Pigmentibacter sp. JX0631: one gene and its partner. The protein of the gene in region 1 interacts with the protein of each later gene in a pairwise test. Links are inferred from orthologs where the notes say so. Each region holds a gene or a part of one and is shown on either strand. Other genes may lie near its edges. The genes, in order: QEJ31_RS01415 and ruvA.

The links.
Region 2: the proteins of QEJ31_RS01415 (region 1) and ruvA interact in binary tests that used the Escherichia coli proteins (3 or more experiments, as listed by UniProt). The link is inferred for Pigmentibacter sp. JX0631 from one-to-one orthologs.

The regions. Positions count from the first base shown.
Region 1 is NZ_CP123622.1:324,783-334,850, reverse strand. What follows is about bases 1-2,986. They hold QEJ31_RS01415 (crossover junction endodeoxyribonuclease RuvC), read left to right. Parts: upstream 1-1,195; coding sequence 1,196-1,777; downstream 1,778-2,986. Other genes in these bases: QEJ31_RS01405 (M1 family aminopeptidase), read right to left, coding at 2,887-2,986; QEJ31_RS01410 (hypothetical protein), read left to right, coding at 1,732-2,943; QEJ31_RS01420 (hypothetical protein), read left to right, coding at 998-1,183; rodA (rod shape-determining protein RodA), read left to right, coding at 1-987. Outside these bases: more of QEJ31_RS01405, read right to left, coding at 2,987-5,652; QEJ31_RS01400 (hypothetical protein), read right to left, coding at 5,742-6,494; QEJ31_RS01395 (hypothetical protein), read right to left, coding at 6,573-6,761; hpt (hypoxanthine phosphoribosyltransferase), read right to left, coding at 6,944-7,489; QEJ31_RS01385 (purine-nucleoside phosphorylase), read right to left, coding at 7,513-8,373; QEJ31_RS01380 (YoaK family protein), read right to left, coding at 8,393-9,208; pepF (oligoendopeptidase F), read right to left, coding at 9,224-10,068.
Region 2 is NZ_CP123622.1:3,571,614-3,581,529, reverse strand. Bases 3,033-5,866 are described here. They hold ruvA (Holliday junction branch migration protein RuvA), read right to left. Parts: upstream 4,888-5,866; coding sequence 4,177-4,887; downstream 3,033-4,176. Other genes in these bases: QEJ31_RS15375 (LysM peptidoglycan-binding domain-containing protein), read right to left, coding at 5,821-5,866; QEJ31_RS15380 (MIP/aquaporin family protein), read left to right, coding at 5,095-5,826; ruvB (Holliday junction branch migration DNA helicase RuvB), read right to left, coding at 3,140-4,168; QEJ31_RS15395 (transporter substrate-binding domain-containing protein), read left to right, coding at 3,033-3,138. Also shown: lepA (translation elongation factor 4), read right to left, coding at 1-1,687; QEJ31_RS15400 (hypothetical protein), read left to right, coding at 1,788-2,387; more of QEJ31_RS15395, read left to right, coding at 2,374-3,032; more of QEJ31_RS15375, read right to left, coding at 5,867-8,889; QEJ31_RS15370 (fibronectin type III domain-containing protein), read left to right, coding at 9,095-9,916. UniProt on the Escherichia coli protein: The RuvA-RuvB-RuvC complex processes Holliday junction (HJ) DNA during genetic recombination and DNA repair.

The DNA of each region.
Region 1 (10,068 bases):
TTTTATGATCAAATTATTTTTATTTTAATTGGTACTTTTGCGGCAATATTCTGGGGAGTTCTATTAGATATTAAAAATTTGGAACGTTTAAGTTTATTTGGATATATTTTAGTTTGCTTAATGCTTTTGGCTGTTGATATATTTGGACGTAGCGCAAAAGGAGCGGAGCGTTGGTTGGTTTTGGGACCAGTAAGAATTCAGCCGAGCGAATTTGTGAAGTTTGTTATTATATTAATTGTTGCAAGAAGCTTTAATTTAATGAAAGGTTTTTCTGATTTTTCTTTATTAAGTTTATGGAGACAAATTTTATTTATTGGTGTTCCTTTTCTGTTAATATTAGCACAACCTGATTTGGGAACGGCCAGTTTAGTATTGCTTATTTCAGGGCTACAAATTGCGACAATAAAAGTAAGAGGAAAAAGTATTTTAACCGTTCTATTCATAACTGTAACCTTATCTATATTGGCTTGGAACTTTATTCTTTATGACTATCAAAAACAGAGAGTGTTAACATTCATAAACCCAATGCTGGATCCTCGAGGTTCAGGGTATCACTCAATCCAAAGTATGATTGCCGTTGGGAGTGGAGGACTTTGGGGACAAGGTTTTGGACAAGGAACGCAAGCTAAATTAAATTTCTTACCAGAACGACATACCGATTTTGCGTTTTCTGTTTGGGCTGAAGAGCATGGTTTTATTGGTTGCCTGATTTTAATTTTTTTGTTTTCTATTTTAATTATTCAAATATTTCAAATAGCTGATAGAGCCAGAGATTCCTTTTCGGTATTGGCTACGGTTGGGGTTGGTGCATTTTTTCTTTTTCATTTTGTTATCAATATCAGCATGGTTTTAGGTGTCTTTCCGGTCGTTGGTGTTCCGCTGTCTTTTATTAGTTATGGCGGGACGCATATGGTTACTGCTTTGAGTTGCATTGGAATAGTAGTTGCCGTAGAAAGAAAAAGGTATTTATCAACAACATCTTTTTAAGAGGTTATTTGTGGTAGAAGAAGTGGTACAAGAAAAAAACTCAAAAATAAAAATATTATTTATTAGTGGATTTATTTTTACACTTATTTGTACATCTTTATATTTATTTTTAACTGCACTAGAAGATGAGCATAAAGTAGATCAGCCTCAACTTAATATTCATCAAAATCAAATAAGAACAGAAAAATTTCACTAGGTTAATATAGTAATGCGAATTTTAGGGATTGATCCAGGTACAAGAATGGCTGGATATGGTGTTATAGAAATACAAAATTCGGGAAAAATTTTGGCTGTTGCAGCTGGAGCCTGGGATTTAAATCCATCTCAAGAATTAGCTTCTAGATTAGCAACTTTAGCTATCGAATTTCGGCGTGTTGTTGCAGCGTACTCTCCAACACATTTATGTATTGAACTATCATTTTTGGCTGAAAACCCTAGATCGGCTTTATATTTAGGACATGCTAGAGGTGTGGTGCTGTCTGAAGCTCATCAATGTGGCTTGAAGATAAGTGAAATTAGCGCCACAGCAGCAAAAAAAATAATATCAGGCAATGGACGTTGTGATAAAAATGAAATTGCAAAAATTATGAGTTCATTATTGGGTTTTCAAATGCAATCTCTCCCACTTGATGCAACCGATGCGTTATCTATAGCCTGTGCAGATGCAATGCGACTAAAACAACAGTCTTTCCATCCAATGCATAAAAATGTTGCTAATGAAAAAAATAATAATATTTTAGAAGAATGGAAAAAATCGAAAAGACAAAGAAGAAAGTTACAGTTTTTTTAATGTTAAAAATTATATATTATTTCATTTTTATTTTTTTATTTTCTAATCTTTATGCAAATGATTTTAAGCAAGAATTAGATTCGGAAATAATATCATTCCCAACTAGATATAGATTATTTAAGTTAACGGTATATTCTCCTTTTACTGATCTTTCTTTTTCTATTGGTGACCGCGAATATAAAAAAAGTATTGAAAATATTTCAATTGGTCTTGTAAATAATGAAGCTGAAAATATTATTGGCCTTGGAATTAGCTTAGGACTTCTAAATGTTAAAAATAATTTTTATGGTTTTGGAATTTCATTAATTCAATTTACTGATGAAGTATTTAGCGGTTTCCAGTTAGGCTTATATTCGCAAACTAAAGAGCTAAATGGTTTCCAATTATCTCTTATTGCAAACTCAAATATCGTAAATGGATTGCAATTTAGCGGATTTAATTATGCCGAAGAAATAAATGGAGCTCAACTTTCATTTTCAACAAATTATGCAAGAAATTTAAAAGGAATACAATTTGGAATATATAATGATGCTGATGAGGTTTGTGGAGTTCAAATAGGAATAGTAAATAATGCTAAAAAAGTTTATGGATCGCAAATAGGATTTATAAATATAGCCGGAGAATCAAAAGGGTTATCGTTGGGAACAATTTTTTCAATGGATAAAACAAATGGCTTTTCAAAATTATATTTTGCTTCAGAAAATTATTTTCCCTTAAGCTATGGAGTAAAAATAGGTAGCAATTTGTTCTATAGTATTATTGAAGCTTCTCCTAAAAATTATGTTGTTAATAAAAAACTAGTGGGACTTTTTTTATTAAATAATAATTTTCTTACATTTCCCTTTGATTTAAATATTTCTTTTGGTATAGGAAGCCAGTTAAGTATAGATAAAGTATTTTTAGCATTAGAATTAAAATGGTTGAATATAGCGGAACAAGATGAAAGGGAATCAATTGGAGAGCATTTTTCTCTTCATTATTCTTTATTAACTGGATATAGAATATCAAAAGATGTAGAATCATTTTTGAAATTTTCTGTTTATAATATGGATATACCCGGAAAATTTCAATTACTTAATACAACAAATTACCTTCCAAACGAACAATATTTATTTACTCTTGGCTTTGGATTTCAAATGTTTCTTTTTGGGAGCGATCGGTTTTAATTTTTCTAGCACAAGTTTTATTTCTGTTAATTCATGTTGAATTTTTTGATACTTTTCTTTTAATTCATTTATTTCCAAGACTTTTTCAAAGTAGCTTTTTGTATCTAAGTTTTTGAGAAATTTTTGATAAGATCTCCTTGATCTTGGAATTAGCATTGATAAAATGCCATAATTTTTTCTTTGGTAAAATTTTCTAAATTGTGCATCATAATATGGATCTAACGAATTTGCCCAGATATCTGGTAAAGCTGAGGCAATCCGAATAGGAAATAAAGCTTCTGCAAAATAAATTAATGAAGGTCTTAGTTCTGATCTAATATTTGGATATTTGCTTGAAAGTTTGCTTAAAACTGTTAAAGCTCCAATATTTATTCGCCAATGTTGGGATATTTTTTCACAGAAAGGTTGTATTAATTTTAAGTGCTCAGGTTCACAAAATTCTGCAATTAAATTTAATGCAGCTTGTTCTAAAATTCCGTTAAAAGATGGTTTACTTAAAAAAGAAAATGCAAAATTTATTATTTTTTTTCTATTATCATCAGATCGTAAGAGTGAAGATTTTTGTGAAATTTGTTGGATAGAACGAATTGCGGTTTCTCTACAATTTAAAGTTTCTTTCTCATTTTCTGCAATAATTACTAATTTATCGAGCAGATTTATTTGTTTTATTTGTGATGAGTTAGCTTGTGCTGATATTAGTGCAGCTTTGGATAAAGGATGAGTGTCATTTAAAATTGTTAATAAATTTGCTCCATGAATTCGTCCTTCCTCACTAAGAATTTTATATGAAGAACTTCTTACTCTGAAGCTTTCTTCAGATTTTAGCCATTTTTCGATATGACTAAAATTTTCTTTATTATTATAATAAAGGCAGATATTTTTAGTAGCTAAAAATTTAAAATAAGAATATTTTGAATTTTGTTGTTTAAATATTTCTGAAATAAAAGATTCAGGAATTTTTTGGTTAACTTCTCCAATAATAGTTCCGTTCGGATCAAATATACAAAAAGACAATTTTTCTTTCAAAGGTATTGATATTTTTTTGTTTTTATCATCAATAATTATTTTAATTATTTCTTCTTTTTCACTGGAGTATTTTAAGTATATATTAGTTTCTAAATAAAATTCAGGAAATTCTTTAGAAATATTTTGTTTTTGAGAAATATTGATATTTATTATCGAAGTATCATACTTAGAAAACTCGCAAGAAACATCAAGATCAGGATGCCCTGCTCTAAATATAAAGTTATCGAAATGAATTGTTGGATCAATACCTGTTACAGTTTGTATAGCATTTATAAGATCTTTCGTTTCAACAGCTTTAAAAGCATTGTGAGTAAGGTAATAGTGAATTGAATTTTTGAATTCATTTTCTCCTAAAATATCTCTTAAGTAATTTAAAAATAAGGCTCCTTTTTCATATAAGTGAGCATCAAATATTTCAGAAACAAATTCGTATTGATTACATACAATAGGTCTGATATATGATTTAGCTTCTCCTAAATATCCAGCTAAGTAATTATCGTGCGCATAAAAAATTCCGCTAACTTTACCATTAGTATATTCATCCCACAACATTTCACTTTGAGTCGCGAAACCCTCATTAAGCCAACCTTCACTCCAAGTTTTGCAAGTAAGTAAGTCACCAAACCATTGATGAGCCATTTCATGCATGACTAAATAAGTTCTTCTTTCATTACCATTTGCAAATAATTTTGGCCCTAAAACCTCATCTGTATTTATCGTTATACTTGTATTTTCCATTCCACCATAAAGAAAATCAGCCACAAAAGCTTGACCATATTTATCCCATGCAAACTCATAGTTCCAATAATTAGAATAAAATTCTAACATTTCTTTTGTCTCTGATAGAATTTCTGTTTTCATATTTTCGTATTTAAAAGGTAACAAAAGGCTAATTTCTTTATTTCGCCATTCATCTTTGCTAAAAGCCATATTTCCAGCTACAAATGCTACTAAATAAGGGGAATGTTGAGTAGACATTTCCCAAATTTGAACTTTATATTTTTCATGTATTTTTTCAGAAATTTTTAAGCCATTTGCTAATGCGTTCCATTGACTTGGAAATGAAAACTGTAATGTTGTTGTTATTTTTAATCGAGGATCATCTTGGCATGGAAACCAGTAGGGTGAATCTGAATCTTGACCTTGAGTCCAAACACAATCATAATTAGCATGGCTTTTTTTATTTGCATGGACAAAATAAAAGCCAGCATTTGGATCTTGAATTTTATAATTAATTTTTAAAATAAAATAAGTATCTTTTTTTATATTTTTAGGAATTTCAAGATTGATTTTGCTACTATCAGCTGAATAATCACATTTTTGATATTTAAGTGTTTCAATCTTTCTAAAATCTGGGATTTTTTTATTTTCTAAATTGAATAAATCTTCAAAAATAATATTACAAAATGATACAGAATTAATTTGCATTTCATATGCATCTATATTAAATTTTGTTAAATTTTCAGCTTTAGTTTCAAAAACAAGGTAACAGTCACCAAATAAACTATTATTTTCAAAGTCAATTACAACATTAAGGTACATATGTTTTTGTTCAGCTAAACGAGAAACATTATATATCCGTTTTATTTTAGATTTTGCAGGAAAATTTTGAAAACCTATTGTATTTTCTTCTATTACTTTATTAAACTCAAACACCTTTTGTAAATGAGAACCTATAATCATTGACGACCCTCCTATGTTCTATAGGAGTAATTTTTTTAATTTTACTTGTAAATAATAAGATTGTGATATTTTAGAATTACAATTTTTTTTTAAGGAATAATCCAATCTACCCATCTATTATTTTCTGCTTGATCTTGAAGGTCTTTTAAAATTTTTGAATAATTTAAACATCTATAAATTTCTAAATTTTTATTTATGCTTTCAATATCCCAGTTTTTTTTGAATTTTGGGAGCAAAGTATCATGATCTGTATATTTCAATGGCTTTTTAAATATTGCGGATTCATTTTTTTGTCCTCTTATCAGTAAGACTTTTTTCTTATCTGGAGATTGAATATGTTGCTTTCTATATATGATATGCTCACTGCAAGATGTGTGAAAATTTACAAGTTTGTTTTCATCAATTGGTCCGCTAGCTTCATCAAGGTCATTAACTAAAAAGTAACCAAATATAAAATTATTTGGATCCCCATTAAGTACAAAATTGTCTTTTTTAGAATCATATTTTTGTAAAGTTATTGAAAAAAGTAAAAGATCATCCTTTTTTAATTTACTGAGAATACTAATATATTGTGTTCTTGTTTCTCCATATGTGAAAGTGTAGAACTCAGGATCAACATGCCCAGTCCCTTCGTCAACAAAAGAACTCATGTGCATTCCACGTAAATTGAGATTTTGACAATTCATTTTAGAATAATGTTTATGATTGTGATGTTTACTTGTATTAAAAGAAGTTTCTAAAGGTGATGGTATGTATTCGTAAGTATTATCCTTAAATATTGGAGAAAGACCTTTATTTTCTTTTAAATTAGCACCAACATGAATGATAAAAGCATTATTCATAGAAACACCTTAAAATTGAAAAAGCCTACAAATATTATGTAGGCTTTTAAATTATTTTTAAAGAGCGAAGTAACAAAATTATTTTGCTTCTTCTTTCTTTCCTTTTTTAGCTTTTTTGCCTTTTTTAGCTTTCTTTTCTTTTTTACCGGCAGCTGGAGCTGCTTCAGCTGGAGCTGCTGCAGGAGTACCTGCTGGAGCTTGTGCAAGAGCTGGAGTAACTAAAGAAACAAGTAAAGCAGAGGATAATATTGCTGGAATCATTCTCATAAAAAAGCTCCCAAATGTCCGGGCTAGAGCCAACGGAATAGTCTAAGAAATTGAGTATCCTACTAGAAACGTACTTTAAGAAGAAAAGTTTATTTTTTTGTAGGCTCTCAATATATTAAAACTAAAGAAGAGATTTTTTTATTCCATTGCAGAAACTTTTTTATTTTTCGTCAATTTATTGACTAGGCTTTGGTTAAATTTGCAATATATGGGAGGTTGCGAAATTTGCCATTTAAATCGAGTCCGTAGCCTATGACAAAATTCTTTTGAATTGTAAATCCAATATAATCAGCTTGAATGGGGAATTCATGCGCATCAGGTTTATCTAGTAATGAACAAACTTTGATAGATAATGCATTCGTATGTTTAAGTTCGTTTAAAAGAAAATTAATAGAACGACCTGTATCAACAATATCTTCTATTACAAGAATATGTTTATTTGCTAAGGAAGTAGGTAACGGTGTTACCAATTTAACATTACCTGTGCTGCTTGTGCCTTCGTAACTTTTTATTCTTATGGTTTCAATTTCAGTTGGCATTTCTAAATTTCTTACTAAATCTGCGCCAAATAAAATTGCTCCGTGCAATACTATCAAAACTACTAAAGTTTCTTTGTTACCATAGTCTTTATTTATTTGTTCAGCTATTTTTTTGGTACGTTCTTTAATATCTAATTCACTAAATAAAACACCAACATTCATTAAAGTACCATCAACTTGAATTTGCATTTACAAAAACTCCAAAAAAAAAACTAAACTTCTAAAGAAACAGCAGCTTTTAAAACAATATTTGCCATATCAGAAGCAAATCGTTTACCCATATCCATTACTTCTGTATGTGATAATTGAGCTTGTTTAAGTCCTGCGCCATAATTAGTTAAACAGCTCAAAGCTGCAACTTTAGCACCTAACTGTCGAGCCGCAATGGTTTCTAAAACAGTACTCATACCAACGGCGCTTGCGCCTAGGGTTTTAAACATTCTGATTTCAGCAGGAGTTTCATAATGTGCTCCGAGGACACCATAATAGACTCCATCATAAATGGTATGATTGCTTAAATGCGCTATTTCTTTTATTTGGGATTGCCATTTTTTATCATAACCTTCACTCATATCAACAAATTGTGCACCAAACCCCAAACCATAATCACCATTTAAAGGGCTTAATCCCGTTGCATTAATATGATCTGTTAAGATCATCATTTTTCCCAATTCCCACTCTGTATTCAGACAACCTGCAGCATTTGTCAATATAATTCCTTTTACACCCCAAGTTATTAGGCTTCTTAAATTATGCACAACTTCTCCCGGATCATTTCCTTCATAGGCATGATTTCTGCCTCTTAAAAAAGCAATTTCGCGGGTTTTTTCTTTTCCAGAAGTTAAGTACGCTGTAACAGAGCCTATACGCAAGTCTCCAGAATGACCTTGAACAGTTGAAGTTTTAAAACCAGGAATTTCTTCAAAACGTACAGATTTCATTTCTTGAATTTTGGGAATTGCGTCAGACAGTCCTGAACCTAATACAATGGCTATTTCTGGCGCGCTTCCATGCCATTTTTTTAAATACTCAACACTTTGTTGAACGTTATCTTTATATTTTGTTATTCGCATGGATTATCCTTTTATTTTATTAAAGTTTCTTGCTTCCTATAAAAAACTCAATAATAGCTATCATAATTAGAATAAAGATTGGAACAATTAAAATAAAAAAATGGAAATGGATAAATCCAAATGTTCCTATAATAGCTCCCACCCCAAAAAAGAGTAGGGTGAATAAATTTACAATTAAAATATCGATTTGTTGTCTTGAATAAACTAATTTGAGAGGGATCAAGAATGAGGCTGATAATTTTCTATATTTTATGATGTATAAAGGAGCTATGATCAGTGGTCTAAAACTTAAATAGAAGATAGTACCTAGAGAACTTCCAATATCTGTAGCAGTTCCCGTCATATGTGTTGTTCGAATATGGGCCCCTTGTTTTTTTCTTAAAGTTGCATTTTGGATACCCATAGCAAAACTTAACACGAGAAAAAAGTTAGCATGACCGTAAGAATCATAGGTTAATTGTAAATCTGAATAGTAAAAAGCTTCAAACATGACGTAAAATAATAAAATTGCTTCAAGTATTACTGGTAATATTAAAGTTATTCCTTGTTCTTCAACAGTTTTACCTCGCATGAGGATGGCTGTTGAAGCAGACCCCAAAATAAAAAATAAAACTGCAGTAGAAGAGGTTATCGCCAAAATATAATAGTGTTTAGAATATTCAACAGCTGCATAGGTGGCATGTCCTGAGACATGGGATACAAATAATCCAAAGCCCAAAAAACCAACGGAATTTACTAGGCCTGCAACAAATGAAAGCAAAGAACCTAAACCTAATTTCCGAGATACTTTGAGAATTAAACTTTCTTGATTGTCTTTTGAATGACTTGTTTCCATGTTTAATTATAGTTGTTACAATTCATTTTCCGCAATAGCTAAATTTTTTTGATAATTTAAAAAGGCATTTTCAACAGGTTTTGGAGTTAGGAAATCTATTCCTGCGTCAAGCAAAATTTCCAAAGGAGGTTTTGAACCTCCAGCTTTTAGCAAAGTAAAGATTTGCTTTCTTGTAGTTTCAGGATCTGTCTGTAATGCTTCAGATAGTGCAAGCGAAGCACAGTAACTAGTTGCATATTTATAAACATAGAAAGCTGAATAAAAATGTGGAATTCGCATCCACTCATGTTTTATAAAGTCTGGAAGAGCACTGTGTTCTTCTCCATACCACTCTTTATTCATATTAAAATAAATTTCTTCTAGTTTTTCAGGAGTAAATGCTTCATTTTCATCAACAATTTTTGCCGCTTCACGTTCAAAATTGGCAAATAAAACTTGGCGTAAAACTGTTCCTTCAAAATTTTCTACATTTTCGGATAAAACATATTTAGCAAGATCAGTGCCTTTTCTTTCTTTTAATATATATTGACTAAGTAGTGCTTCATTTAATGTACTAGCGACTTCAGCAACAAAAATTGCATAATGGGCATTATGGTATGGCTGATTTTTGTTACTGTAATAGGAATGCATAGAATGGCCTAATTCATGGGCTAATGTATATACATCGCCTAACGTTCCAGTCCAGGTCTGTAACATATATGGGCGAGAATCGTAAGTTCCCCAAGAAAAGGCACCAGATCTTTTTCCTTCATTTTCAGCTCTGTCAATCCATCTTTCCTTTGTTAAACCTCTTGTAGCAATTTCAACATATTCATTTCCTAATGGTTGAATTGCTTTTAAAACAAGATCTCTACCTTCTT
Region 2 (9,916 bases), 3.2 Mb from region 1 along the record:
CATAACATTTAGCAGTAACATCTTTACGTAAGGCGCTTAGTGTTTCACGTGCGATTACTTTTGACCCAATTGCTGCCTGCAGAGGGACTTCATATTGTTGTCTTGGAATAACTTCTCTTAATTTTTTAACTAAAAGTCGACCACGCTCGTAGGAATTACTTCTGTGGACGATACAGGAAAGAGCATCAAGAGGCTCTCCGTTTACTAATATGTCAAGTCGAACCAAATCGCTTTCTTTGTAATCTAAGAACTCGTAATCCATGCTTGCATAACCGCGTGAAATACTTTTAATGCGGTCAAAAAAATCAAACACCATTTCATTTAATGGAAGTTCGTATTGCAACATGACCCGACTTTGAGAAAGGTATTCCATTTTGGTTTGAACTCCCCGCCGTTCTGCAAGTAAGGCCATTACCCCACCCAAGTGTTCTTGCGGCATATGGAAAGTTGCTTTCACAACGGGCTCAGAAAATTTAGCAATAGTTGTTGCCGAAGGTAAATTTGCCGGATTGTCTACTCTCAGTTCTTCGCCCTTCGTCGTTTCAACAATGTAAACACAAGTAGGAGCGGTAAAAATAACGTTCATATTATATTCACGTTCAAGGCGTTCTTGAATGATCTCCATATGGAGAAGTCCAAGAAAACCACAGCGAAAACCAAATCCTAACGCAACTGAAGTTTCGGGTTCATAACTTAGAGAACTATCATTTAAAGTTAATTTTGCTAAAGCGTCTTTAAGTGATTCAAATTGATTTGTCTCTACTGGGAAGATTCCAGCAAAAACCATTTGTTTTGCCTTTTTAAATCCCGGCAATGGTTCTACCTGAGAAGAAGCCATGCATATTGTATCACCAACTCTAGAATCTTTTACATCTTTGACATTTGCAATAATATAACCCACTTCACCGGCACTTAAACTATCTCGTGGATAAGCTTTTACGCACATAATACCGACTTTTTGGACTTCAAAAACTTTCCCAGAATGCATCATTTTAATTTGATCGCCGATTTTGACTGTTCCATCAAAGATACGAACAAGAACTATAACTCCTTGATATGCATCAAACCAACTATCAAAAATAAGGGCTCTGAGATCTTTTTCTCTGTTATCTGAAGGTGCTGGAATATAATGAATAATAGCCTCTAAAATGTCAGGAACTCCCATTCCTGTTTTTGCGCTACATTTAATAGCGTTAGAAGTGTCTATGGCGAGTTCTTCTTCAATTTGAAAACAAACACGCTCATAATCAGCGCTCGGTAAATCTGCTTTATTTATAACGGGAATAATGTCCACATTATTATCCGCAGCTAAGTAAACATTGGCAACGGTTTGAGCTTCAACGCCTTGTGTAGCGTCAACAACGAGCAATGCTCCTTCGCAAGCGGTTAAACTACGACTGACTTCATAGGTAAAATCAACGTGGCCAGGGGTATCTATCAAATTTAAAGTATAAGTTTTTCCATCTTTAGCTGTATAATCGACTGTAGCCGTTTGAGCTTTTATTGTAATCCCACGTTCCCGTTCGAGATCCATGCTATCCAATATTTGAGCTTGTTTTTCTCTGTCGGCTACGGCACCTGTCATTTCTAGTAAACGATCCGCTAAAGTTGATTTACCGTGATCTATGTGGGCAATGATACAAAAATTTCTGATGAGTTCTGGTTCTGCGTTTGTTGTTTTACTCATTCTTTTCTGCCTTAGTAATTAAAAAAAAATATAATTTCTGCCGATGAAACAGCCCAAGGAAACATACATACTCAAATGTTTACTTTTCGCAAGGACTCTTATGCGCTTACGGTGGCAATATTCAATAATAGCAAAGCTTATTGGGTTAATACTACCTTGTTTTTTTGTTTCTTGCCAATCCACAGAAGAAGACAAAGATGAACTTCCGTCACCTCCATTAATGACATCAACTGAATACGTCTATATTCCGTTAAAAGATATTCAAATATCATATTTTGATAAACGAAAATGGCGAATAATTACACAACATGTTGAATATATTGATAATACGGTGATGGACTCGGTCTCATCTATTTGGTTTTATCAATCTTTCCCATTAGAAATCATTGTTTTAGACAATCCTGACATTCATCAATCTTTTACAAATAATTTTAATGAGATGAGTAAACTTACTTTGCGAAGAACAAAGGTTTATTTGCCTTTCGTGGAATTAATTCAATCAGATGATTTGGATTCACTCTTACCTGCTTGTCTTGGTAATGAGTTTAGAGCAATTGCTAGGGTAGTGAGTTCACAAAAATACATAGGGATCCCAACTGAAGAAATTAAATTAACAGAGGATGAAAGTTTTAGAAAATGGTATAATTTAGGTGAAGTTATTTGTATTAATTTAATAAGAGAAGTCAATGAAAACAAGTGATGCTAAATTTTCGATAAAATTAAAGAAAATCTTATTAATATTGGTTTTCTTTTTAGCATATGAAAATTTATACGCTGAAGAGTGGATTGGATCTTGTGAAGAAAATTATCCACCTTATAATTACATAGAAAACGGTATTCCAATTGGATTAGATACTGAAATCGTTCAACATGTAATGAATAAAATTGGGAAAAAATTAATTATCAAACCTACTATATGGTCAAATGTTTACAGTAATCTTCTCGAAAATAAAGTTGATTTAGCATGGCAATTTATTGGTTCTGAGGAAAGAAAAAAAATATTTTTTTTAGTAGGTCCTATTCGCTATGGATTAGATGTAATTTTAGTTCGTAAAAGTTCAAATGTATCAAACTGGACATCTTTAAATGATTTTTCTGGATTAAAGGCAGGTGTTATTAAAGGTTACAAATATCATCATGAATTTGATACAGCGAATAATTTTAAAAAGAAAGAATTTCCAAATGTCCAAGCCCAATTAGAAGCTTTACTAAGTAACAAAGTCGATTTTATTATTGGTGATTTTAATGTATTAAAATATATAATTAAAAAAAATAATTTCTATGAAAAAATTAAATTTCTTCCTACTTCAATTAAAAAAATTCCGAGATTTATTGCATTTTCAAGTAAAAATAAAGAAAAATCTATTTTATTTGAACACTATTTACAAGAATTTTTAAGTTCACAAGAATATTCTGACTTATTGGAAAAATATGAGAAAATGAATCGTTAAATTAAATATTTGATTGTTTTATTTTATCTAAATGAGATTTCCCTAATTCTGATAAAATTCTCCCTCGTGCTGAGCGCAAAACAAAACCTCTATAAACTAAATAGGGTTCGTAAACATCTTCTAATGTCGATTTTTCTTCATTTAATGCTGCAGCGATGGCATCTAGTCCGACAGGACCTCCTGCATACCTTTCATTCATTATTTGCAGAAAATCTCTGTCCATATTACAAAGTCCTTCTTCATCAACTCCCAAGCGTTTTAATGAATTATTTATTATTTCATCATCAATAATATTTTTTTGTGAGACTATAGCAAAATCAAGTACTCTTTTTAATAATTGATTTGCAATTCTTGGTGTTCCTCTACATCTTTTTGCTAATTCAAAAGCGGCTTGTGGAGTTACTAAATAATTCATAATTTTTGCACTGCGCAATAGAATTTTGCTTAAAGCTTCAGGTGAATAAAAATCGAGATGCTCTTGAATCCCAAAACGATCTCTTAAGGGAGCCGATATAGAACCTGCACGAGTTGTTGCTCCTATAATGCAAAATGGGGGGAGATCAAATTTTACTGTTCGTGCAGTGGGGCCTTGCCCAATTAAAATATCTAATCGCATATCTTCCATTGCAGAATATAAAATTTCTTCTACATTTGCAGGCAATCTGTGTATTTCATCTATAAATAAAATAGTTTTCGGTTCTAGACTTGCCAAAATTCCCATTAAATCTGCAGGTCTTTCAATAACGGGCCCAGCTGTTACTTTAAATTGATATTGCATTGTTTCAGCAATAATACCAGCCAAAGTTGTTTTTCCAAGCCCAGGTGGACCGTGAAATAAACAATGATCTAACATTTTTCCGCGTAGTTGGGCAGCTTTAGTATAGACTTTTAAATTTTCGCAGACTCTTTCTTGACCGGGATATTCGTCAAAACATTTTGGCCTTAAATTTAAATGCGGCTCAATGGGATCAGCTGCAAGTTCAGGAAGAATAACTTGATTTTCAAATTTTGTGTGAATATTTTTATTCATTCTAAGCCTTAGTGTTTTTGTAACATTTTTTCTGATAATTTAGCTAAACTTTCTTTCAAAGCAATTTCAATTGTAATATTTTCGCCAATTTCCATTCTTTTTTCAACTTTAGATAAAATATCAGAATACTGTTTGTCTTTATATCCTAAATTAGTTAAAGCGCTTTTCAGATCTTCAAGCAATTGTCTTTGAATAAATTTTTGTTTTGTTTTCTTTTGTAAATTTTTTGTATTTTGATCTGTGCTTTGATTGTCAATTTTACTTTCTAAATCTTTATTTTTTTGAAATTCATTTTCATCTAGATAAAGAGATAATTTTTTATTTAATTTATCTTTTAGCTCTAAAATTAAACGTTCAGCCGTTTTCAAACCTATCCCAGGTATTGTTGTTAACTTGCTATGTTGTCCAGCAGATATTATTTCGCAAAGTTCTAAACCAGTAACAGAACCTAAAAGCCCTAATGCTGCTTTTGGCCCCACTCCCGTAACACTGATAAGATCTAGAAAAACTTTTTTGTCAAATGCATTAGCAAAGCCAAATAACCTAATAGCATCTTCTCGTACATGCGTATAAATATACAATTGAGCTTCAAGAAAAACTGCAGGTAGCTGATACAATGTAGTAGCAGGTACTTCAATTTCATAGCCAACACTATTTACATTTAATAAAATAGATTCTGGATTTTTTTCAATGATTATTCCCTTAAGATATCCAATCATTGTATTTACCCTTTAATAATTTTATAAGTCATTTAATTTTAATGAAAGCTGCAGTTCTGCATATTTCAAATTTAACCATAATCCCTTCCTGCTTAAAAGGGCAACTCAAAATTGTCAAATTTAAAATTAGACTAGACAAAAGTTCAAAAATCGTGTTCGTTCTTCTTTGTAAGTATTGTAATAAATTATTTTTTTAAGAGGTTTTTCATGAATGCGATCATTTTAGGTGAATTTATTGGTTGTGTTTTTTTAATAATCTTTGGTGGAGGTGTTGTTGCAAATACTTTACTTACAAAATCAAAAGGATTAAATGCTGGTTGGTTTGCCATTTCAGCGGGGTGGGGATTTGCAGTGATGGGTGGAGTTTTTGTTGCAAAATCTGTAGGGTCTGCTCAAGCCGATTTAAACCCAGCAGTTACTTTAGCAAAATACTTATTAGGTGGAATATATTCTTTCAAAGAAATTTTTCCAATATTTATTTCTCAATTTGCTGGATGTTTTGTTGGTGCAATTTTAGTGTGGTTAACTTACCTTCCGCATTGGAAAGAAACAAAAGATCCTTCTTTAAAATTAGCTGTATTTTCTACAGGTCCAGCTATTCGCCATTCTCCATCAAACCTAATGACAGAAATTATTGGTACAACAATTCTAGTGTTTGGTATTGGCGCAATTTTTGGAAAAGCTACAAATAATGGTGCTATTTCTCCGGCATTTGGTCCATATCTAGTGGGAATATTAGTGTGGGCGATAGGATTATCATTGGGAGGAGCGACTGGTTATGCAATAAATCCTGCTAGGGATTTAGGTCCAAGAATTGCACATTTTTTATTGCCAATAGCTGGGAAAGGAAAATCTGATTGGAAATATTCATGGGTTCCAATTGTTGGTCCTGTTTTAGGTGGCATTATAGGCGCATTTTTATGGAAAACTTTTTTATAATAAACCTAAATCTAAAGTAAGATTTAGTAAAACTCCATTTTCTGTAGTAGTAGATACGACATTATCTGTATTAGTAGTTTTGTTAGAATAAAATATTTTTAAACCCAATGCATAATTTTTTAATTGCTGTTGGAGTTCTATTTCCGCAAGGTAACCATTTCCAAATTGCGAATAATTGTAAAAATTTGGTACTGAAAATATATATCCAACTTTGCCATATAAATGTAAATTGTTTTTTTCTAAAAAATCATATCCAATATTTAAGTAATGATTATCTACCAAAATATAATTATCCTCCATTGTTTTTGAAACTGAGTTTACTTGAGATTGGTAATAAATGTCACGTTGAAAAATATTTTTATACTCAACTAATAATGAGTAGTATAATTTCCAAGAAACACCAAATTGGATATATGGAAGAAATGCTTCTCTTTGATTTATAGTATAAACCGGTGAGTCAAGGAGATCAAAATATATTAAGCCTAATCCAAAATATGATTTAAAGTCCTCTGACCAATTTTGGTAAAGTGAAACATATTGATTTGTGCTAGCGGCAGAATTTAAAGCTGCATATGAGTCAGAATTTTTATTGTATTCTTGGAGTTTAAAGTAACTAACACCGATTCCAAATTGTATTGTTGATGGAATATTTTTACTTAAATGACTAGTTACAGAAACAATATCCGAAAAATCAGATTTTAATTTCTCAATTTTAGCTTTTATGGTATAGAAATAATCTGTATCTGGGGAAATATGGGAATCGATATAATTTTCTGAATTTGTAATTTCAGTAAAGAATGACATATTATCTGTATTACCTATTGATCGATATATTTCATATATAATAGGTAATTTGCTATCTAATTGTTCCCATTCTAAATAAATTTCCTTGTTTTGTAATTGAGCTTTTTTCCATTTTGGGGCTGGAGGAGGTATTATTATTTTATAAATACTTGATTCCGAAATGCTTCCTGAATTATTTTCCGAAGTAATTTTATAGTAAATAATATTCCCTTCCTTTATATTAGTATCAAGAAAAAAGTTGCCTTCAACATTTTCTTTTAATAAATTAAAGTTTTTATTTAAATCATATGATTTTAAAATATTATATTTTGTAAAAACATTTGACTTGGTATTTTCCCACTCTATTTTGACAGACTTCTTATCGACAATAGAAAGTTTTATATTTTCTATTGTTTTTGGTTTTAATTTTATATTAACAATATTTGACTCTATAATATCATCGTTAAATATTGTAGTTACCTTATAAAAATATTCATTTCCTTTTTCAATATTGAAGTCTTCAAATATATTACTACGAAAATTTTCTCTCACTAATTTAAATTCTGAGTTTACATTGTCTTTTTTTAATATATTATAGGATATATTGCTTAATCCATGAAATTTATTCCAATAAATTTTTATACTTTTATCTTGCTCAGTAATTTGCAAAAACAGATCGTCAAATGAAGTTTTTACTTCAACTTTATTTGATTCTTTTTTTACACTACTTGGATTTTTTGCGATTAATTTGTAGTAATATGTTTGATTCTTTTGAATACTGTAATCTCTAGTGAAATAATTTTTAATATTTGCCTGAATTAATTCGTAATTATTTTCATTTTCTTTTGATCTGAATAAATCATAGCTACTTAAATTATTTCTTAAATTCTTATTCCATTCAAGATAAACATAATCCTTTTTTAGATAAGTAGTTAATTTTACTTCTTCAGGAAATGAATAAAATTTTATTGGTGATGATTCAGTGGCATTTTTCTCTTTATCAATTGCTTTTATTTTATAAAAGTAAAAAGAATCAGGTTTTATAGTTTTATCTGAAAAATTTGGAATAGTTAAATTATTTTTTAAAAGTATGTAACCTTTGTGTTCAAAATTTGAGCGATAAATATCATAAGTTAGTTCTGTTTGACTTTCAGATTTATCCCATGTAAATACCGCTGAATTATCTTCAATATTAATTGTAATATTTTTAATATAGCTTGGAGGTAGCTGAATTTTTTCAATATTTGATTCATATTTCTTCCCATGTTTATCATAGCCAATGACTTGATAATAATATATTTTACCTAGGTAAACTTCGTAATCTATTATTTTATTTCCAAAGAAATTATTTTCGAATGTTATGAAATCATTATCTTTATTTATTGATTTTTTAATTTCATAACGTAAAACTACATTTTCTTTTCTAATCCAATTTAAAAATATTTTTTTATCCTTTGTTTTAATAAATAATTTTATTTTTGTTGGTAGTGTTTTTTTGCTGATAAATTTTTCTTCTTTCAATGTTTCTGGTAGGGGTAGGGGTGGAATTTCTACTTTTTTAGTTTCCAAAAACTCAGAATATGAAATTTCTTCATGGCTTTTTTGTTTTTCATTGAAATATATTACTTTTAAAGATTTTTTTTCATTCTCGCTTAACTGATTTAATACTTCGATTGAAATAGGAAGAGTGATTAATTCATTTGGAAAAATAAGGTCTCCTTTTGTTGGTTTCTTTTTGGGATTTAAATCCAAGGTTTCACTAAGAGTTCCTTTTTTGCCATAAATGGGAAAGGATTTATATTTCTGGAGTAAAACACTGATCATATCATTTTTTCTTACCTTATAAATAATATAAACATGAGAACTTGGTAATTTTTCAATGTTCTTTAAGTTTCCGTTGTATTTATAATATTCAGGAATTTTTTTTGCTTCTGAATTTATAGTTGAATTACTATTATTATTGTTATTATTTAAAGAATTATTTTCAATTTCTTTTTTTAATGGCAGCGTTAATATTTCTCCCGGATAAATAAGATTTCCTTTTGTATTAATTTTATGGGGATTTAGTTTTAATATTTCAACTAAGGAACCGTTTTTCCCATAAATTGGTTTTAATGAATATTTTTTTAGAATTCCTAGGAGAGTATCTTTTTTTTGCACTTTGTATTGGATATTTTTTAATTCTCTAGGAAAAGTATTTTCACTCATTTGACAAAATAAAATTACAAACAGCATTAAAATTTTTTTAATTAAATTTTCTTTTAAAATTTTTATTCTCAAACCCTTTTACCTGTTAAAACTTTTCTAACTTTATATAAACGTTTCGGTTTGTTATAATTCTTTGTAACAGAGATGATTTTAAGGATATTTTTTCTGGCAGTGAAAAATTTGCATAGTAAATATTTAAGATAATGAAGAAAAAGTTAATAGAAAAACATTCATTTTTTAGATATAATAAAGTAAATTTTTAAATTAGGATATGGAGTTGTTACGGGCGTTATTTACTAAAAAAATTTTAATTTTCTTGTTTTTTTTATTCGCGTCATATGGCTGCAATTTTAATCCATTAGGAGGATCAAATTCTCATGTTGACGACGGTAATAGCCCATTTTTATCTACTCCTAAAATTTTTGAAATCACAGATGTTTTAGCAAGTGATAGTCAGGTTTCGTTACTTTGGGGGCAAGCACAAAAAGCTAAAAGTTACACTGTTTGGTACGGAACTTCATCAAAAAATTATACAAATTCAGTAACTTCATGTAACGCACAGATTGTTTGCAACATTCCTTCATTGCAAAACGGTATACAATATTATTTTAAAGTAACTGCGCAAAATGCCTATGGGAATACGGATTCTAAAACAGAAATTGCAGCTACTGTTGGTCCATTTCAATCTGTGAATGCGATATCTGGCGACAAAACCGTTTATTTAATTTGGAATGCGGTTGATATTGCTAAAACTTATTCAGTTAATTATGGCATATTCCCAGGTCCATTTACGGATACCATAACCAATTTGCAATCTACTTATACAATTATTCCTAATTTAAACAATGGAACAACCTATCAATTTCAAGTTACTGCTACCAATAATGCTGGTAGTGTCATAAGTAACATCAGTACAGCAACTCCACTTGCGCCTCCATTTGCTCCAACAGCAGTAACAGCGGTTGCTGCTAGTTCTAATTTAACAAATGTAAGTTGGAACGCTGCTGTTGGTTTGGGGACAATCGTCTATCAAGTCAGTCGTTCAATAGTTTCTGGCGGGCCATATGATCTTATCGCAAGTAATTTAAACTCTGCTACT